One region of the Pseudonocardia wallangbongensis genome, then DNA from elsewhere that is predicted to be linked to it. Evidence: riboswitches for the same ligand, from Rfam matches in the RefSeq annotation. Region 1 holds a riboswitch; the other holds the start of a gene.
The links. A riboswitch is a leader RNA that binds a small molecule or an ion and turns the genes downstream of it on or off. The one in region 1 is predicted to bind thiamine pyrophosphate.
Positions count from the first base shown of each region.

Region 2: it holds a riboswitch for thiamine pyrophosphate, as region 1 does, so the genes downstream of both, thiO (glycine oxidase ThiO) here and ACU436_RS18335 (ABC transporter substrate-binding protein) in region 1, are expected to answer to the same signal.

Region 1 is NZ_JBRERS010000004.1:648,733-659,085, reverse strand. It holds gene ACU436_RS18360 (hypothetical protein) at 1-2,726, shown strand, start outside; gene ACU436_RS18355 (LacI family DNA-binding transcriptional regulator) at 2,844-3,854, shown strand; gene ACU436_RS18350 (tetratricopeptide repeat protein) at 3,962-4,765, shown strand; gene ACU436_RS18345 (ABC transporter ATP-binding protein) at 4,687-5,442, opposite strand; gene ACU436_RS18340 (ABC transporter permease) at 5,435-6,214, opposite strand; gene ACU436_RS18335 (ABC transporter substrate-binding protein) at 6,189-7,208, opposite strand; TPP riboswitch at 7,199-7,312, opposite strand; gene ACU436_RS18330 (hypothetical protein) at 7,901-8,830, shown strand; gene ACU436_RS18325 (glycosyltransferase) at 8,827-10,098, shown strand; gene ACU436_RS18320 (right-handed parallel beta-helix repeat-containing protein) at 10,095-10,353, shown strand, end outside.
Region 2 is NZ_JBRERS010000011.1:49,293-59,645, forward strand. It holds gene ACU436_RS31930 (sensor histidine kinase) at 1-782, opposite strand, end outside; gene ACU436_RS31935 (response regulator transcription factor) at 779-1,471, opposite strand; gene ACU436_RS31940 (molybdopterin-dependent oxidoreductase) at 1,574-2,797, shown strand; gene ACU436_RS31945 (hypothetical protein) at 2,797-3,270, shown strand; gene ACU436_RS31950 (hypothetical protein) at 3,305-4,621, opposite strand; gene ACU436_RS31955 (hypothetical protein) at 4,778-5,065, shown strand; gene thiE (thiamine phosphate synthase) at 5,120-5,821, opposite strand; TPP riboswitch at 5,903-6,011, shown strand; gene thiO (glycine oxidase ThiO) at 6,001-7,131, shown strand; gene thiS (sulfur carrier protein ThiS) at 7,135-7,335, shown strand; gene thiG (thiazole synthase) at 7,332-8,099, shown strand; gene ACU436_RS31980 (Gmad2 immunoglobulin-like domain-containing protein) at 8,251-9,174, shown strand; gene ACU436_RS31985 (hypothetical protein) at 9,248-9,859, opposite strand.

The sequences.
Region 1 (10,353 bases):
ACTACTCCACCGTGGGCGGCTGGTGGGAGTGGGCACCGCCGTCCACCTGCTGGCGCCAGCCCTACTGGCCGTCCTACCCGGTGTTCGCCACCGCGGTGGCCCGGCTCTGCTCGGTGCTGACGGCCGGTACGCACGTCGCCGACGTGCTGCTGCTCTCCCCCACCACCACCGCGCAGGCCCACGTCACGCTCGCCGGGGCGCTCCCGGACGCCGAGCGCGTGAACCGGGTGTTCCGCGAGCTGAACGGCGTCAACTCGTGGCTCTCCGAACGCCGCGGTGTGCTGGAGCGCGCGGGCATCGACCACGACGCCCTCGACGAGGAGACCTTCGCCGCGGGTGATGTGCTCGCCGACGGGCTGCGGGTCGGCGGGGAGACCTTCTCCACGGTCGTGCTCCCCGCGGTGTCCGCGCTGCACGCCGACGCGGCGGAGCGGCTGCTCGAGTTCGCCGCCGCGGGTGGGCGGGTGCTCTGCGTGGAGCGGGCGCCGGAGCTCTTCGTCGGCGGCGACGCGGACGTCGGCGAGCGGTTCGCGGCGGCGGTGGCCGACGGCACGATCGCGCTGGTCCCGACGGCCGAAGCCGTGCCGGACGCCGTGCGGCACGGCCCGGTCCGGGTACGGGCCGACGCCCCGTTCCTGCTCCGCCGGCACGGCACCGCGCACGTCCTCGCGCTCACCGCCCACGACGACCGCTCCGGCACCGCCGCACCGATCCTGGACCTGCACGGGTCGTGGCTGGAGAGCGGCTTCACCTGGCAGGGCTACAACGACGCCCTCCGCACCACCGGCTACCGGTTCCGCCCGCCCGGCGACCGGGTCGCGCGGGTGCGGGTGACGGGGATCGGGCGGCCGCGGGCGCAGAGCTGGGCGCCGGGCACGGGCCGGCGCACCGAGCTGGAGGTCACGGCCGCGCCGGGCGGTGCGTGGGAGCTCACCGTGCCCTTCGACGACGGCGCGGTGGCCCTCGTCGTCCTCGGCCCGGACCTCCCGGCCGCGACCGCGCGGCCGCTCGGCCCCGTGGTGGACACGATCCGGCTCGACGGGCCGTGGCGCGCCCGCCCGGAGTCCACGCTGGACAACCGGTGGGGGGACCTCGCCGCCGCCGACCGCGCCGGGACCCTCCCGATCGAGGCCTGGCGCCTGGAGCACGCGGCCGACGGCGGGGAGTGGGCGCCGGTCACGGCGGGCTTCGGGCCGTTCGCCGAGGTCCGGGACCCGGGGTCGCAGTGGCGGCCGGTCGAGTGGTCGCTCTCGCGCGGCATCCGCAACGACCCCGCGCACGCCGAGACCCTCGGCCCCAAGGGGCACGTGCCGGAGGAGTTCCTGGACTGGCGGCGGGTCCGCGCGGGCGAGCGGGTGGCCGTGCGCACCCACCTGCCGCTCCCCGACCGGCCCGGCCTGCTGCTCGCCGTCGGTGCCGGTGCGCCCCGGCGCGTGCGCGTCGACGGCGCCGAGGTGCCGGTCGACGGAAGCGGCCACCTGTCGTTCAGCCCGCTCCCGGCCGGCCGCACGGTGGCCGTCGAGATCGAGCTGACCGCCGAGCGCGACGGCCCGCTGCGCGCGGCGTTCGCGGTGGTGGCCGACGCGGCCGGGTACCGGCGCCCCGAGTGGATGCTGCCGGCCGCGGACCTGGTGGTCGGCGAGTCCGCCGACCTCGTCCTCGACCTCCCCCTCGACGCGGTCCCCGCCGACGCTCGGGTGCACGTGGGCTCGGACGGGGCGTGCCGCGTGCTCGTGAACGGCGTCGAGGTCGGCCGCCAGGGCGACTTCCAGCCGTATCCCGACCACCGCGAGGTCCGCGTCCACGCCTACGACGTCGGCCCGCACCTGCGCGCCGGCGCCAACGAGGTGGTTCTTCGCGTGACCGACCAGGGCGGTGAGCCGACCGCCGCCGCCCTGGACTCCCCGGACCTCGGCGTGTGCAGCGGGCCCGGTTGGACCGCCCGGCGGGGCGGCGCCGCGGCGCCGGTGGTGCTGCGCCGCCGGCATCCCGGCGACCCCGCGTTCGTGTGCGCGCAGCCGCGGCCCCACCCGCTGCCCGGGGCGGCCTGGCTCGATCCGGCCACGGCCGGGCGGGACGTGGTGCTCCCGGTCGTACCGGACACGGCACCCGGCCCGGAGCGCACCGAGTGGCTACGGTTGCGAGTCCCGCCGGGAACGGTGGCGATGCGGGTCCCGACGCCGCTGCCGGTGGTGGCGGAGGTGGACGGCACGGAGATCACCCCGGTCGGCGGCACCCTCCGGTTCCCCGCGCGCCACGGCTGCGACGTGCTCCTCCGCGTCACCGCCCGGGACGGCCGCCGCGGCGGCGCGCTGCTTTCCGGCCCGGTCGAGCTGGAGGTCGCCGAGGCCGAGGTGCCGCTCGTCCCCTGGGAGGAGCTGGGCCTGCGGGCGCTCGGCGGGCACGTCACCTACCGGCGGACCGTCGTCGTCGCCGAGGGCGGGCTCAGCGGGGGTGGGCGCAGCGTGCTCGACCTCGGCGAGGTGCGCGGCACCGCCGACGTCCACGTGAACGGTGTGCTCGCCGCGCGCCTCGTGTGGGGGCCGTGGCGCGCCGAGCTCACCGAACACCTGCGGCGTGGCGAGAACGAGATCGAGGTGGTCGTGCGCGGCACCCTGGCCGGGTACCTCGACGACGCCTCTCCCACGGCCGGTGTCTACGCGGGCCAGGTGCGCACCGGCCTGCTCGGTCCGGTGGCGCTGCACCGGTACGGGGGATCTCGATGACCGATCGGCCGCGTCTGGCGGGGCCATGACCTGGGGAGCACTAGACTCGATCCGTTCCAGCGCTCTCGGGAGGCGACGGTCGTGACGGCGGGGACTGGCTCACGGGGCGCCCCGAGCATGAAGGACGTGGCGCTGCGCGCCGGCGTCTCGCTCGGCACCGTGTCCAACGTCCTCAACCGGCCGGAGCTGGTCAGCGAGCGCACCCGGCAGCGGGTGCTGACCGCGATCGCCGAGCTGGGGTTCGTGCGCAACGAGTCGGCCCGCCAGCTGCGCGGCGGGGGCAGCCGCACGCTCGCGTACGTGGTGCTGGACACGTCCAACCCGTTCTTCACCGACGTGGCCGAGGGTGTGCAGGAGGCCGCCGACGACGCGGGGCTCGCGCTCTTCCTCTGCAACAGCGCCGAGAGCAGCTCCCGCCAGGCGGGCTTCCTCGACCTGCTCGAGCAGCAGCGAGTGGAGGGCGTGCTGATCACGCCGGTCGACTCGGCCGATCCGCGCATCAGCGCCCTCGCGGGTCGTGGCACGCCGGTGGTGATCGTGGACCGCGGCGCCGGTCCGGACGGCTGCTCGGTGACCGTCGACGACGTGCTCGGCGGCGACCTCGCCGTCACGCACCTCCTGGAGACGGGCCACCGGCGGATCGCGTTCGTCGGCGGTCCGCGCGCGATCGGCCAGGTCGCCGACCGGATCACCGGCGCCGAGAAGGCGGCCGCCCGCTCACCGGGCGCCGACCTCATCGTCATGGAGACCGCGGCACTCAACGTGGCCGAGGGCCGGCGGGCGGGCGAGCGGATCGCCGGCATGCCGGCGGCCCGCCGGCCGACGGCCGCGTTCTGCGCCAACGACCTGGTCGCGCTCGGGCTGCTGCAGCAGATGGTGCGCCTCGGGCTGCGGGTGCCCGACGACCTCGCGATCGTCGGCTACGACGACATCGAGTTCGCCGAGGCCGCCGCGGTGCCGCTGACGTCGGTGAGCCAGCCCCGGCAGCTCCTGGGACGCACCGCGGCCGGGCTGCTGCTCGAGGAAGCCCGCACGCCGGGGGAGCACCAGCACCAGCAGGTGGTGTTCGCCCCCGAGCTCGTGGTGCGCGCCTCCACCCGCCTGCGCCCGGCGAGCAGGCCCGCGTGAGGATCGGGCCCGCCCGGCAGAAGTGATCACTTTCCCGGGACCCGCGTCGAGGGGCTCAGCGCCTATCGGTAGCGTCTGGCTCCACCGATCGGGGGAAGGGGTCGACGATGGCGTGGTGGTCGCGCGAGGCACGCGAGCGCGGCCCCGCCCGCGGCCCGGAGGACGTTTCCGCGCTCGCCGCGCGCAACGCCGACGGGGTCAGCTACTTCGCGGCGGGCCGGGTGTCCGAGGCGGTCCCGCGGTTCGAGGACGCCTACGAGGGGTGCATCGAGACGCTCGGCGGCGACCACCCGCACACGCTCACGGTCGCCGGCAACCTCGCCGCGGCGCTCGTGGCCGCCGGCCAGCGCCGCGGGCTGGAGCTGATGATCACGAACCTGGCCGACCGGGTGCGCATGTTCGGCGCCGACGACCCCCGCACGCTCGCGGCCGCCGACGCCCTCGCGTCCGCGTACCGCCTGGCCGGGGTGGCGGACGAGGCGGTCGAGCTGTCCACTCGCGTCACCGCCGATCGCCGCCGGATCCTCGGGCCCACCCACACCGACACGCTCGTGTCCCGGATGGGGATGGCCCTCGCGCGGGCGGCCGCCGGGGACGTCGTGGCGGCCCTCACCCTGCTCGAGGTCACGCTGCACGACTCGGAGCAGGCCCACGGTTCCCGCAACCCGCACACGATCGCGATGCGCGCGAACGCCGCGGGCTGCCTCGCCGCGCTCGGTCGCGGCAGCGAGGCCGTCGCGCTGTTCCGGCAGGCGTTCGAGGACTCGGCCGCGCTGCTCGGCGCGAACCACCCCGACACCGTCGCGCTGCACGACGAGCTGTCGAGCCTGGTTCAGGACGCGCCGCGCAGCGCCGCGAGCAGCTCGGACTCGACCTCCGCGAACCGCGTCGAGGTGATCAGCTCGACCTGACGGGGGCGCGGCAGGTCCACCACCACCTCCCGCCGCACCCGGGTGGGCCGCGGCCCGAGCACCACGACCCGGTCGGACAGGAACGCCGCCTCGCGGATGTCGTGGGTGATCAGCAGGACGGTCCAGCCGAAGCGGGCGCGGACCTCCTCCAGCCAGGTCTGCATGTCGGTGCGGGTGAGGGAGTCCAGCGCGCCGAACGGCTCGTCGAGCAGCAGCACCGCCCGGTCCTGCACGACGGTGCGCAGCAGCGCGGCCCGCTGGCGCATCCCGCCCGACAGCTCGTGGGGCCGCGCCGACTCGAACCCCTCCAGGCCGAACGGCGCGAACAGCGGGCGGGCCCGCTCCCGCGCCGCGCGCCGGCGCATCCCGGCCACCTCGAGGCCGAGGGTCGTGTTGTCCAGCACCGTGCGCCACGGGAACAGCAGGTCCCGCTGCGGCATGTAGGCGACGTGGTCGACGCGTCCGGTGGCGTCCTCGCCGTCCACGAACACGCGCCCGGCGTCCGGCGGCTCCAGCCCGGCGATCACGTTGAACAGCGTGGACTTGCCGCAGCCGCTCGGCCCGATCACCGAGACGAACTCCCCCGGCGCCACGTCGAACTCCACCCCGTCCAGCACGGGGAGCGGGCCGGGGAACGCCTTGTACAGGCCCTCCATCATGAGCTTCCCGTCATGCACGGCGCCACCAGGGGATCACGAGCCGCTCCACGGCGTAGGTCAGCAGGAACAGCGTCACCGACAGCAGGGCCGTGACCAGCACGGCGGCGAGCACGAGGTCGGTGCGGAAGGAGTTCTTCTGCAGGCTCATGAAGATGCCCAGCCCTGCCGTCGCGCCGACGTACTCGGCGAAGATCGCGCCGGTGACGGCGTAGGTGATGCCGATGCGCAGCGCCGTGAAGAACCGGGGCATGGCGCCGGGCAGCCGCACGTAGCGGAACTGCTGCCAGCGTGAGGCGCCCATGCTCCGCAGCAGGCTGGTGGCCTGGCGGTCGGTGGCGGCGAACCCCTCGACGAGCCCGACCGTGATCGGGAAGAACGTCACGAGCGCGATCACCACGACCTTCGGGAACAGCCCGAACCCGAACCAGATGATCAGCAGCGGGGCGATCGCGATGATCGGCAACGTCTGCGAGGCGACCAGCAGCGGCGTGAGGGCGCGGCGCAGCCACGGCGAGAAGTCCACGGCGGTCGCGATCGCCCAGCCCAGGGCGAGCGACACCCCGAACCCGACCGCGGTGACCTGCACGGTCGGCAGCGTGTTCGCCCAGATCTGGTCGCGGAACGCCCAGCCCTGCTCCAGGACCCGCAGCGGCGAGGGCAGCACCTGCGGCCGCACCCCCGCCGCGGTGACGTACCACTGCCAGGCCGCGAGCCCCGCCGCGACGAGCACCAGCGGCGGCACCACCCGCGCCCACACCCGCGAGTCAGGCGGGCGGCGCGACGTAGTCATTGCTGAACCAGGTGGCGAAGTCCGGGCGTTCGGTCAGCGGCGCCCCGTCGGGGCCGGTCAACACCCCCGTGTCGAACACCCACCCCGAGTACCCCGTCCACTTCTCGAGCGTCTGGGTGCCCACGCGGCCGTTCTCGTCGCGCAGGAACCGGTCGGCGAGCATGTGCTGGCTGCGCGTCACGAGCTCCGGCTCGGTGAACGTGCCGGGGTTGGCGTCGATCAGGAGCTGGGCCGCGCGGTCGGGGTCGTCGGCCGCGAGCTGGTAGCCGCGCTGCGCGGCCTGCACGAACCTGGCCGCGAGGTCGGGGTGGGCCGAGAGCCACGGCGAGTTGCCGATGAGCAGCACGTTGTACGCGTCCGGGAAGCCGTAGTCGGTGTAGGAGAACGTCTTCAGCGGCTGCCCGCGCATCTCCGCCTCGATGCCCTCCCAGGCGACGAACGGCTCGGTGAAGTCCACCTGGCCCGCGTAGAGCGCCTCGTACGCGGCCGTGCCCAGCACGACCGTCCGGAACGTGCCCGTCCCGCCCGCGTCCCGGATGACGGCGCGCATCTTGGGCTCCTCGTACGCCGCGCCGAACCCGCCGTAGGTCTTGCCGTCGAGGTCCTTCGGGGACGTGATGTCGGCCCGGTCGGCCCGCACCGCGATCTGCGTGGCCCAGTGCTGCAGCACGGCCATCACGGACGTGATGTCGGCACCTGCCGCCTTCGAGAACGTGAAGGAGTCCTGGAAGCTCACGCCGAACTCCGCGACGCCGGAGGACACGAGCGTGTCCGGCGACGTGCTGTTGTACGGCAGGAACTGCACGTCCAGGCCGGCCTCGCGGAACCAGCCCTCCTGCTGGGCCACGAACAGGCCGGTGTGGTTGGTGTTCGGCGTCCAGTCGAGGGCCACGCGGATCGTCTCCGGCCCGCCCCCGCTTCCACAGCCGGCCAGCACCAGGGCCAGTACGGCCGACAGGGCCGCCAGTACTCGGGGGGCGCGAACGGGCGTCACGAGTTCCTCCCTACGCCGGTGCTAACCGGGTCAGGTTCGAACGGTCAGCGGCCGGTCCTGCCGCCCTCTCAGCCTCGGCACGCGAGGCTCCCGTGGGTTTCGGATGAGGATACGCTGTTGCCGGCGCGAGGCGAGATCGGTGTGCCGCATCACGTGCGGCGGATCACATTTCCGCGCAGCACCGCACTCGCTCTCCGGGCCCTCGGCGCGTTCGTGCTCCTCGGGGGCACCGGAACCGCGGGAACACGCCCGGGAATAACGGACCGCACACTCGCGTAGGACACAGCGTGACCAGTAATCTGAGACGATCTCAGGGACCGTTGAGATAGTGTTTATCGCGTAGGGGTTCCACCGGCGATCAGCCGGTCAGCGGTAGGAGTTACGACCGATCTCGACTCCCGGCAACGGGAGCCGTCCGGCGGGGGCGCAACACCGGACGACTTCATCGGGGGCTGTTACCGGCCGCACCGAGGATCGGCTTGACCTGCACCGATGTGCTCGAGCACCCATCGTCCACGAGGTGCTCGAGCATGCCCGCGTGTCCGGTCCTCGATGACCGGCGGGTCGAACCGACCTCTGCGGACGACGCCGTCCGTCATCCGCCATGCCCAACGGATCCGAGGCAGAACCTTGCCTGTCCCCGGATCGCCCGTCAAGAGGGGGACAATTTCGTGAAGACCAGGATTTTCATCATGGGTTCCGGTGTCGTGGGCGCCGCGACCGGTGAGGGTTTCCTGAAGGCCGGCCACGATGTCACGTTCGTCGACATCAACGAGGTGCGGGTCCAGGAGCTGCGCGACCGCGGCTGGGATGCACGCACCGGGATCGACCTCGCCGACGAGCCGGAGTCGTTGATCTTCCTGACCCTGCCGACGCCGAACGACGGGCACCGGTGGGATCTGTCGGCGTTCAGCGCCGGCACCGCCTCGGTGGGCCGCGCGCTCGCCGGCGCCTCGGCCGAGCACGTCGTGGTCGTGCGTTCCACCGTGCCCCCGGGCACCACCGAGGGCCTGGTCAAGACCGCCCTGGAGGAGAACTCCGGGATGGTGGCCAACGAGGGCTTCGGGCTCGCGTCCAACCCCGAGTTCCTGCGGGCCGTCTCGGCCGCCGAGGACTTCGCCAACCCGTGGATGACGATCATCGCCAGCCGCGACCCGCAGAACGTCGAGCGCCTGCGGGCCGTGCTCGCTCCCTTCGGCGGTGAGCTGCGCACCTTCACCAACCCCGCCGAGGCCGAGTTCATCAAGGCCGCGCACAACATCTACAACGCCACCAAGATCAGCTTCTGGAACGAGATGTGGCTGGTGGCCCAGAAGCTCGGCCTGGACCTCGACCCGATCGCCGCCACCGTCGCCCGCTCCGCCGAAGGCTCCATCAACCCCGAGTACGGCATCCGCGGCGGCGCCCCCTACGGCGGCGTCTGCCTGCCCAAGGACACCCAGGGCTTCCTCGGCTTCGCCGACACCCTCGGGGTGGACATGCCGCTGCTCTCGGCCGTGGTCGAGACCAACGACCGCCTCGCCGCCCTCGTCAACCACGAGATCGACACGATGGCGCACGCCGACGCCGGCGAGCTGCGCGGCCAGAGCTCGATCCCGGCCACGGAGCGCGAGTCGGCATGAACCTGCCCGCCTACTACTACCTGCTCGGCACCCCGCTCGGGGTGCTCGGGCTGATCCGGTGGGGCACCTGGCTCATCCGCCGCATCCCCGCGGTGCTGTACAAGCCGATCACGGGCGAGCACCGGATGCCGCTGTCGGTCGTGGTGCCGGTCTACCAGGAAGACCCGAAGATCTTCGCGGCGGCGATCGAGTCGTGGCTCGCCAACGAGGTCGAGGAGGTCATCCTCGTCATCGACGAGTCCGACACGACCTGTCAGGACGTCGCGAGCCGCTACCCGGTCACCGTCGTCATCACCGACGTCCCGGGCAAACGCGACGCGCTCCGGCGCGGCTGGCGCGCCGCCCGCACGGAACTGGTCGCCCTCGTCGACTCCGACACGATCTGGGCCGACGACGTCGCCATCGAGGTGGCCAAGCCGTTCGCCGACCCGCGCATCGGCGGCGTGGGCACCCGGCAGTCCGTGTACGGGTCGAAGGGCTTCCTGGCCCGGATCACCGACATGTTCCTCGACCACCGCTACTTCGACGAGAACGCCTCCCAGTCCCTGCTGGGCCAGGCCGTCTCGTGCCTGTCCGGGCGCACCGCGGTGTACCGGCGCGAGCTCCTGCTGGAGATCGAGGACGACTTCATGGACGAGACGTTCTGGGGTGTCCGGTCCCTCTCCGGCGACGACAAGCGCCTCACCACGCTGATCCTGGAGCGGGGCCACCGCACCTACATGCAGCGCACCGCGGAGGTGTGGTCCACGTTCCCGGACCGCTGGCGCACGTTCTTCCGCCAGCGGCTGCGCTGGGCCCGCAACACCTGGCGCTCGGACCTGCGGGCCCTGTCGAAGCCCTGGGTGTGGCGCCACCCGTTCCTCGCCTACACGATGATCGACAAGGGTGTCAGCGGCTTCACGCTGCTGCTCGGGCCGCTCGCGATGGGGTTCGCCCTCGTCACGCAGAACTGGATCCTCGCGGGTGTGCTGCTGCTGTGGTGGCAGATCAGCCGCGCGGCCAAGCTCGCCCCGCACATCCGGCGGCGGCCGTCCAGCTTCTTCTTCGTGCTGGGCTACGTCGTCGTCTCCTGGCTGATGGCGATCATCAAGATCACCGCGCTGGTCACCATCCGCAAGCAGGCCTGGCTCACCCGCGAGGTCGCGGTGGAGAACGGCGAGGTCGTGCGCACCACGGTCGAGCAGCACGCCGACGACGACCACACGGACGACCACCGCGACGACGACCACCACGACAACGTCATCCCCCTGCGGAGGGCAGCTGCATGAACACCGGCACCACCAGCAGGCGGTGGGTCGGCCGGATCCTCGCGGCGGGTATGACCACCGCCATCGGTCTCGGGCTCACGGCGGGCACGGCGGCGGCCGCCCCGGCGGCCCCCACCGCCGCCCAGGCGCTGGTCCGGCCGGCGCAGGTGGTCACCCCGGACACCGCCGCATCCGTGCGCCGGGCCTGGGAGTCCCGGGGCCGCCCGCACCACCTGGCGATCCTGCGCGACTACCGCATCGACCTCGCCACGGACG
Region 2 (10,353 bases), on a different contig from region 1:
GCGCCGCGGGTCCCGGCCGAGATCGACACCGTCTCGCCGACGGGCGTGTGCCGGATCGCGTTGGAGAGCAGGTTGCGCAGCACGCGCACGAGGTCGGCGTCGCTGCCGAGCACGGTCGGCCAGCAGGCGGGGTTCGCGGCCGTGACGGCGACACCGGCCGCCGATGCCACCGCCGCCTCGGCGGCCACCGCGTCGGAGGCGATCTCGCCGAGCGCGAGCCGCTCGGCGGGCAGCCGCAGCGCGGCCGAGGTGGCCCGCGACAGCTGGAACAGGTCCTCGACCATCCCGGCCATCCGCACCGTCTCCCGCCGGATCCGCTGCAGGTACTCGGTCACGTCGCCGGGCCGGTGCACCACGCCGTCGAGCAGCGCGTCGGTCATGCCGCGGATGCCGGCGAGCGGTGAACGCAGGTCGTGCCCGATGCCCGCCACGAGCTCGCGCCGCGCGGCCTCGGCCTGCCGTTCGGCCTCGCGGGCCTCCCGCTGCCAGAGCGTCTCGCGGGCCACGCTGCGACCGAGCATCATGCCGGCCGGCACCGTGACCGCCGCGACCACCGCGACCACCGCGACCGTGCCCACCAGCTGCGGCGTGTACATGAAGCCGCTGGTGGCCACGACGCCGACGAGCGCGGCGAAGAGCGGCACGAGCACGAGCGCGGTCATCGTGGCCGTCATCGACCGGCGCCGCATGCGGTGCACGACCAGCCCGCCGACGAGCGCCACCGGGAGCGCGGAGAAGAGCGCGATCGGGGCGGCCTTGGCGAGCTCGACGAGGACGTTCATGCTGGGACCAGGGGGTCGTAGCGGTACCCGGTGCCCCAGATCGTGGCGATGCGCCGGGGCCGGGTGGGGTCGGTCTCTATCTTCTCGCGCAGCCGGCGCACGTGCACCGTGACCGTGGACTGGTCGCCGAACTCCCAGCCCCACACCTCGGCCAGGAGCTCCGCCCGGTTGTACGCCCGGCCGGGGTGGGCGAGCAGGTACGCGAGCAGGTCGAACTCGCGGGTGGTCAACGCGAGCTCCCGCTCGCCCAGCCAGGCGCGGCGGGCCGCCGGGTCGACCCGCAGCTCGCCGTCCACCAGGACCTCGGCCGGCGACTCCGGCGGGCGGGAGCGCCGCAGCACCGACCCGACGCGCAGCACGAGCTCGCGCGGGCTGAACGGCTTGGTCACGTAGTCGTCCGCGCCGAGCTCGAGCCCGAGCACGCGGTCGTCCTCCTCGCCCAGCGCCGTGAGCATCACGATCGGGAGGCGATCGTCCTCGGCGCGCAGCGCGCGGCAGACGTCCAGCCCGGTCATGCCGGGCAACATCAGGTCGAGCACCACGGCGTCCGGGGAGCGCTCCCGGGCCGCGCGCAGCCCCGTGGGGCCGTCCGCGGCGAGGTCGACCTGGTAACCGGCCTCGTCGAGGTAGCGCCCGACCACGTCGCGGACCGTCGCGTCATCGTCCACCACCAGCACACGAGCCGTCATGGGCCGAGCCTAGGGATCGCCGGAGCCGCAGAGCCTTACGAGTCGCTCACCGATCCGCTGATCCACGCCGCCGGCCGCGGCATCCGGCCTAACGTCCGCACCGTGCCACCCCCCACGCCCCGTTTCCGCAGCCCCTTGCGCGGACCATGGCTGACCTCGGTCTTCGCCGTCGTGCTGCTCGTCGGGATGCCGGTTCTACTCGTTACCGGGCTGCTCGACCGCATCGCCTACGGACCGAGCCAGGGCCTGCCCGGCGACGTCGGGCTCCTCCAGCTGCCACCGTTCGACTGGCCGACGCGGCCGTCCTGGCTCTTCCAGCTGACGCAGGGCGTGCACGTCGGGCTGGGGATCGTGCTGGTGCCGGTCGTGCTGGCCAAGCTCTGGTCGGTGATCCCGAAGCTCTTCGACTGGCCGCCGGTCCGTTCACCCGCGCAGGCGCTGGAGCGCGCGTCGTTGCTGCTGCTCGTGGGAAGCGTGCTGTTCGAGATCGTCACCGGGCTGCTCAACATCCAGTACGACTACGTCTTCGGGTTCAGCTTCTACACGGGCCACTACCTCGGGGCGTGGGTGTTCGTCGGGGCGTTCGTCGCGCACGTGTCGCTGAAGCTGGGCGCGATGGTGCGCGGCCTGCGCTCCCGCTCGCTGCGCCGGGAACTCGCCACCCCGCTCGCCCGCACGGTGCCCGAGCCGCCGGACGAGGCCGGCCTCGTCGCGCCCGACCCGGCGCCGCCCACGCTGAGCCGGCGCGGTGTGCTCGCCCTGGTCGGTGGCGGATCGGCGCTGCTCGCGGCGCTGTCGATCGGTCAGGTGCTGGACGGTCCGGCGCGGCAACTCGCGTTCCTGCTGCCCCGCGGGCGCACCACGGACGACGGGCCGAACGGGTTCCCGGTCAACCGCACCGCGGCGGCCGCAGGCGTCACCCCCGCCGCCGACTGGACGCTCGCGCTCGCCGGCGCGACCCCGCGGACGTTCTCCCGCGCCGATCTCGCGGCGCTGCCCCAGCACACCGCCCGGCTGCCGATCGCGTGCGTCGAGGGGTGGTCGACCGTGCAGACCTGGACCGGTGTGCGGCTGCGCGACCTCGCCGGGCTCGCCGGCGTGCCGCAGCCCGCGTCGGCGTTCGTCGCGTCGCTCGAGAACGGGCCGTTCGCGCAGGGAACGCTGACCGCGGGACAGGTGCTCGATCCCGACGCCCTGCTCGCGCTGCGGGTGAACGGCGTCGATCTCAGCCTCGACCACGGCTTCCCCGCCCGGATCATCGTGCCCGCGATGCCCGGTGTCCGCTGCACCAAGTGGGTGCGCTCCATCGAGTTCCGGGAGGCGTGATGCGCCGTTTCGTCGACCGCTACGGGGCCCGCCCCACCCACCTGCTGGTGCTGCTGGTGTGCTTCGCGATCGCCGCGTACGCCGCGTCGTTCCTGCTCGGCGACCCGGCCCTGCTGCGGGTGCTCGCGTGGTTCGTCGGCGCCGCCGTGGTGCACGACCTCGTGCTGTTCCCGCTGTACTCGGCGGCCGACCGGGTGCTCGCCCGGCTGCCCCGCCCCCGGGTGCCGGTGGTCAACCACGTGCGGGTGCCGGTGCTGGGCGCCGCGCTGACGTTCCTCGTCTTCCTGCCGGGGATCATCCGCCAGGGCGGGGTGACGCACCTCGCGGCCACGGGCCTCGACCAGCAGCCCTACCTGGGCCGGTGGCTGGTGCTGGTGGCCGCCATGGTCGGGCTGTCGTTGCTGATCTACCTCGTTCGGCTGGTCCGGGCCCGCAGGGTCACGCCGCGGTCGCGGTCTCGCGCAGCGGCTTGAGCGCCGCCGGCAACCCGCCTTACCGGGGCACTTGCTACCAGACGGTCAGCAGCAGGTGGTTGACCGCGAGCGCGAGGCAGGCCTGCGCCACGAGCCAGTACCGGGAGCGTGGGAGGAGCGCACACGGGACCACGAGCCACACGGCGAACGGCAGCCAGATCCGCTCGACCTCCCCCTTGCTCATGCCGGACACGTCCGCGATCAGGATCGCGGAGAGGCAGGCCCCGGCCAGGAGCGCGACGCCGGTCGGGAGGGACCGGGCGCGGTGCAGCGCGGCGACGACCGCGGGGCCGAGCGCGAACAGGAGCGCGGCCAGGTTGGCCCACACGAAGTAGGAGTACGGCCGCGTCTCCGCGATGCTGGCCGCGTAGATCACCTGCACGCGTTCGAACCCGGTGAACCACCAGAACCCGGCGGCGGTGAACGCGCCGACCACCCCGAGCGTCCCGGCCGCGGCGAGCGCCCCGGCCCGGACGTTCCGCGTGTACGCGAGCACCGCGAGGGCGGGCAGCCCGCCGAGCACCAGGCCGTACGACAGGTAGAGGCACCACCCGAGCAGGAGCCCGGCGGCCAGCGCGGCGAGGTCGGCCCGCGCTCCGCGCCCCACCGCGCCGACCGCCAGCAGGGCGACGCCCCACGCGAGCACGCCCGCGAACATCCCGTCCGCCGAGACCCCCACCCACACCGCACCGGGCAACAGCACGCCGAACGGCAGTGCGCGGCGCGCCACCTGCTCGGCGCCGAATGCCCGCACCGCCACGGCCACCGCCACCGGGGCGGACGCCCCGACGAGCATCACGAACAGCCCGGCCGGGCCACCACCGCCGAGCCCGATCCGGTCCAGCCAGACGAACGTCAACAGCGAACCGGGCGGGTGCGCGCCCACGTGCGTGGTCCAGAAGCCGGGCCGGTCGGTGAGGATGTGATCGGCGAACGTGCGCAGCATCGCCCCGACGTCGCTCACACGGGGCACGTCGTGCAGGTACTCCTGGCTGCTGGTCAGCCGCTCGACGACCCCGCGCTGCCACCCGTCCACGAGCGCGAGCGCCAGCGTCCACGCGAACGCGGCCGCGAACCCCGCGGCCAGCAGCGGGCGCCACGCCAGCCGCTCTGCGAGCCCCGGCCCGTTGGCCACGACCAGCACCGCGACGACCACGGCCACCGGCGTCCCCGGCCCGAGGTGCGGCAGCCACTCGGCGAGCAGGGGCGGGAACGGCAGGAAGATGTCGACCCCCGCCGCCAGCAGCACCCGGCCCACCACCGCCGCGGCCACGACGACCAGCGCCGCCGCGAGCACGCAGGCGAGATCGGTCCCGGAGATCCGCGAGGTCCTCGAGGTGGTGGCCGGCACCGGGGGACGCTATCCCGGGAACGCGGTGCGTTTTCCTTACGGCTCGCGAACGAGTCACCCCCTGCCAGGCGTGCCCCCCGCACTGCAGCCAGCCGGTAGCGAGGATGGCCGCGAGCCGTGACGACTTCGGCGCTCCGCCGCGTCATCCTGGTAACCGTGAACTCCGCCGCGGTGATCGGACCCGCACCAGGACAACGCGTCTGGCACCGGTCGGGCACCCGTGTCGGCTCCGCCTGGGTGCTCGTCGGTGACCTCCCCGACGACTCGGTCCTGCACGGCCCGCCCATCGACCGCGTGGTCGGGACGACGAGCCACCGCAGCAGGCGGAGGCGGTCGCCGGTGGCCGGCCGCCGCCGTCGGCGGTACGACCGGCTGAGCTGGCTCTGGACGATCCGCTGGTACCGGGCGCGGTGGGCGGCCCGTCGCGCGCTCCGGTCGCGCTGACGGCGCCCCTTCGTGCCCACCTGACCATCGAACGAACGGCACTTCCGTACTGCTCTATCGGACGGAGGTGCCGCTCGTACCGCCGGCCGGCTCGCGCAGCTTCGTCGCGAACGCCGCCGCCGCGGCGCGCGGGTCCTCCGCTTCCGTGATCGCGCGCACGACCACGATGCGCTCGGCGCCCGCCGCGAGCACCTCGTCGAGCCGGGCGTGGTCGATGCCACCGATCGCGAACCAGGGCCGGGACGGCGCCCGGCCGGCCACCGTGCGCACGAGGTCGAGGCCGGGGGCCGGGCGGCCGGGCTTCGTGGGGGTCGGCCAGCAGGGGCCGACGCAGAAGTAGTCCACGCCCGCTTCGCCGGCCGCGGTCGCCGTCTCGTCCGGGCTGTGCGACGAGCGCCCGACCACCACCTCGTCGCCCACCACCTCCCGGGCCCACCGGACGGGCAGGTCGTCCTGGCCGAGGTGCAGGACGTCGGCGCCGGAGGCGAGGGCGATGTCGGCGCGGTCGTTCACGGCGAGCAGCGCCCCGTGGCGGGCGCACGCCTCGGCGAGCACCTCCAGCGCCGCGAGCTCGTCGCGGGCCTCCAGCGGCCCGTCGGGACCCTTGTCCCGCAGCTGGATGATGTCGACGCCACCGGCGAGGGCCGCGTCGGCGAACTCCGCGAGATCGCCGGTACGGCGGCGGGCCCCGGTGCAGAGGTAGAGGCGGGCGTCGTCCAGTCGCTTGCGCACGGTGGCGCCGTCGAGGGCAGGCACGGTGGCCGACGCTACGCGCCGACTGCGGGTCGGGGGAGCCGCAGCGGAGCGGAGGCAATCGATACGGCGTAGGGTGAATCGAAGGTGACGCACGGGAGCCCGTACTGCGGGCTGAGAGGGGATCCAACAGATCCCGACCGTCGAACCTGATCCGGGTCATGCCGGCGCAGGGAGCGGAGATGATGTCGAACTCAGTCACGGTGATCGGGGCAGGCGTGATCGGCCTGTCGTGTGCCTGGCGCGCGGCCGAGGCCGGCGTGGCGGTCACGGTGCTGGATCCGGCACCGGCGTCCGGGGCGTCGTGGGTGGCGGGCGGCATGCTCGCGCCCGTCACGGAGGCGTGGCCGGGCGAGGAGGCGTTGCTGGAGCTCGGCGAAGCGGCGGTGCGGCGCTGGCCCGCGTTCGTCGCCGAGCTGGAGGCCGTGGCGGGGCGCCCCGCCGGGCTGCGGAGCGACGGCACGGTCGTCGCGGCCACCGGCTCCGGCGACCGCGCCGAGCTGGAGTCGCTGGCGAACTTCCTGAGTCGCCTCGGCCGCGACGTCGAGCGGCTCTCGGGCCGGGAGCTGCGGCGCCTCGAACCCGCGCTCGGGCCGGACGTGCGCGGCGGCCTGTCCGTGCCCGGCGACCTCGCCGTCGACAACCGCGTGCTGCTCACCGCCCTGCGCGCCGCCGCCGAGCGGGCCGGCGTCACGGTCGTGGAACGCCCCGCCCGGGCCGTCCTCGACGACGGCGAGCGGGTCACCGGCGTGCGCACGGACGGCGGTGACGTCGATGCCGGCGTCGTGCTCGTGGCCGCCGGCGCGCACTCGGCTTCCCTGCACCCGGCGCTCGACGGGCTGGTGCGCCCGGTCAAGGGCGAGATCCTGCGGATCGCGCACCGCGCGGGCGCGTTCCCGCCGCCGCGGCGCACGGTGCGCGCGCTCGTGGACGGCCGCCCCGTCTACGTCGTCCCCCGCGACGACGGCGGCCTCGTCATCGGGGCCACCCAGGCGGAGCTGGGCTTCGACACCGAGGTCACGGTCGGCGGGGTGCGCGACCTGCTGCGCGACGCCGAGCGGATCCTGCCGGGCATCGCCGAGTACGCGCTGCTGGAGAGCGCCGCGGCGCTGCGGCCCGGCAGCCCGGACAACCTGCCGCTGATCGGCGCGCTCGGCCCCGACGGCCTGCTCGTGGCCACCGGCCACCACCGCAACGGCATGCTGCTCGCGCCCGTCACCGCCGACGCCGTGCTGGCCCTGCTGCGCGGCGACCCCGTCCCCGACCCGGTGCGCGCCGCTGACCCCGCCCGGCACCGAGTGGCAAGGAGGTAGCACGTGCAGGTGTGGATCAACGGAGAGGAGCGCGAGCTCGCGGACGGCGCGTCCGTCCGCGACGCGCTCACCGTGCTCGGGGCTCCCGGGAACGGGATCGCGGTCGCGGTGGACGGTGAGGTCGTGCCGCGAGCCGACTGGCCGTCCGTCGCGCTCGCCGACGGGGCGCGCGTCGAGGTGCTGACGGCGGTGCAGGGAGGATGACCATGGACGAGTCGCTGCTGGTGGGGGACCGCAAGATCCCGTCCCGGCTGATCATGGGGACGGGCGGGGCCTCGAACCTGGAGATCCTCGAGCGCGCCCTGGTGGCCTCCGGCACCGCGCTCACCACCGTCGCGATGCGCCGGATCGACGCGGTCACCGGCACCGGCGTGATCGACCTGCTGCGGCGCCTCGGCATCGAGGTCCTGCCCAACACCGCGGGCTGCCGCACGGCCGCCGAGGCCGTCCTCACCGCCCGGCTCGCGCGGGAGGCGCTGGAGACCGACCTCGTCAAGCTCGAGGTGGTGGCCGACGAGCGCACCCTGCTGCCCGACCCGATCGAGCTGATCGACGCCGCCGAACAGCTGGTGGACGACGGGTTCACCGTGCTGCCCTACACCAACGACGACCCGGTGCTCGCGCGCAAGCTCGAAGCTGTCGGGTGCGCGGCGGTCATGCCGCTCGGCTCGCCGATCGGCACCGGTCTGGGCATCCGCAACCCGCACAACATCGAGATGATCGTCGAGCAGGCCGGCGTGCCGGTGGTGCTGGACGCCGGCATCGGTACGGCGTCCGAGGCCGCCCAGGCGATGGAGCTGGGGTGTGACGCGGTGCTGCTCGCCACCGCCGTCACGCGCGCGGGCGATCCGGAGCGGATGGCCCACGCGATGCGCCTCGCGGTGGACGCGGGCCGGGCGGCCCGCCTCGCAGGCCGCATCCCCCGCCGGTACTGGGCGCAGGCCTCGTCCCCCGCGCTCGACACCTGAGCCCGTCCCCCGTCCGACGAACGGCACTCTCGTCGCGTACGTGCCGACGGACGTGCCGTCCGTCGCGGCCCAGGGCACCCGAGTGGGTTCGGCGTGCCGACCGGATGCCACGACCCGGACGCGGGAACCTGCGCTCCGAGGGGGTGGTCGGATGGCTCGGCGACAGGGGTGGGCGCTCGTCCTCCTGGTGCTGCTCGTGAGCGGGTGCGGCGGGTCGACACCCGGGCACGTGGTGCCGTCGGCCGGTACGCCGGCCACCGCCGCGGACCCCACCGCCGCCACGCCGGCGCCGCAACCCACGCCGCAACCCACCCCGCAACCCACGCCGGCACCGGCACGCTCGGCCGAGCCGGACCGCGGGGAGCGGGTCGCGGTGCCCGTGTACTACGTCGCGGACACCCCGGCGGGCCCGCGGCTGCAGCGGGAGTTCCACTCCGTGGTCACGAGCGACCCGGCGAGCACCGCCGTGCGCGAGATGCTCGCGACGCCCACCGGCACCGACCCCGACTACCGCAGCCACTGGCCGCGCGGCACCACTCTGCGGGAGCCCGTCCACCGCGACGGCGGGGCCATCGTCGTCGACCTCGCCGGGATCGGGTCCGCGCAGGTGGGCGGGGAGCTCGCCGAGCTGACCGTGCAGCAGCTGGTGTACACGGTGCAGGGGGCGATGGGGTCGACGGACCCGGTCCGGGTCGTCGTGGACGGAGCGACCGAGTCCGACCTGTGGGGCGCCGTGAACACGTCCGTCCCCGTCCCCCGCGGCGACCCGTACTCGCTGCGCTCACTCGTGCAGATCGACTCGCCTGCCGACGGCACGCAGGTCGGCCGGCAGGTCGAGGTGCGCGGCGAGGCGGCGGTGTTCGAGGCCACCGTGCTCTGGGAGGTGCTGCGCGACGGTGCGACCGTCCGGAAGGGGTTCACGAGCACGGCGGAAGGCCAGCGGTTCGCGCCGTTCGCCTTCACCGTGGCCCTCGAACCCGGCGACTACACCGTGCGCATCCGCGAGACCGACCCGTCGGACGGAGAGGGTCGCCCGCCCCTGTCCGACGACAAGCGGATCACGGTGGCGGGCTGAGGCCAAAGTTCAGGAAAGCCACATTCCTGTCCTGCAGGTTCAGGAATGTGGCTTTCCTGAACCCCTACCGCCCTCAGTCCGGGGGCGTCCGCGGCGCCCGTAGGCCCAGGCTGCGCAGTTCAAGGGCCGCGAGGCCGTGCACCACGGTCCGCTCGTCCCGCCGCCACGCCGCCGCCGGGTCCGGCGAGACCTCCAGCAGCGAGCGCACCGGCCGGCGGGTGATGGCGCGCAGCGCGAGCAGGTCGGAGTCGACGGCGCGGGCCGTGACGGCGGAGCGCGCCAGCCGCGCGTATCGCAGCCGCAGCGGCAGCCAGAGGAACAGCACCGGCATCGCGCCGAGCAGCACGGTGGCGACGGTGGTCCCGAAGGCGACGCGGGCGATCGCCGCGATCTGTTCCTGTCCCGCGGCGACCAGCGAGTCACCGGCCCCGGTCCCGGTGCCCAGCGCCCGTGCGAGGTCCTCGCCGACGAACGGCACCGTCGAGGCGGTGCGCGCCGCGTTGTCGAACGCGCTGCGGACGGACTCGCCCGCTCCGGCCAGCGTCCGGGCCGGTCCTTGCAGCGCGAGCACGAAGTCGTGGACGATGCGCGCGACGAACACGGTGAGCCAGATCCACCCGACGGCCAGCAGGTCGGCCAGCAGTTGGAGGCAGGCCCGGCCCGGCCGCTCGGCGTAGAACCGCATGCGACCGGAGCGTACGGCTAGGGCCGAAGATCGTGACATTCCTTCGGGTCCCGCCGCTGGTTGGGGGTCAGGGCGGCCGCCTTCGGCGCTGGGGCTGCCGGGCCGGTTGACCAGGGCCTTCGCTGGCTGGCGCCGGTTGACGAGGGGCCTTCGGTGGCGCCGCGCATCGTGCGGGGCCGCCCCTCACGCGTCAAGGGCGCCTTCGGCGTCGCTTCGCGATCGCGGCGCGACCCTTGACCCGCGAGCCTCTGCGGCCCCTCTCGGGCAGCACGACACGGGCAGGCCACGGGCCTGCCCTTCGGGCGCGCGGTGCCACCGAAGGCGGTCCCGCCGACCCGATCGAGGCTTCGGTGCAAACCGGGCGGGTTTGCGCTGATCAAGGGCAGATGGTCGCTAGTTGATCTCTCGGGGCGACCATCTGCCCTTGGTCAACAAGCGGGAGCGCGTCGAGGCCACCATGATCGGCGCGAGATGCACCTCAGGGTCCTCGTGCG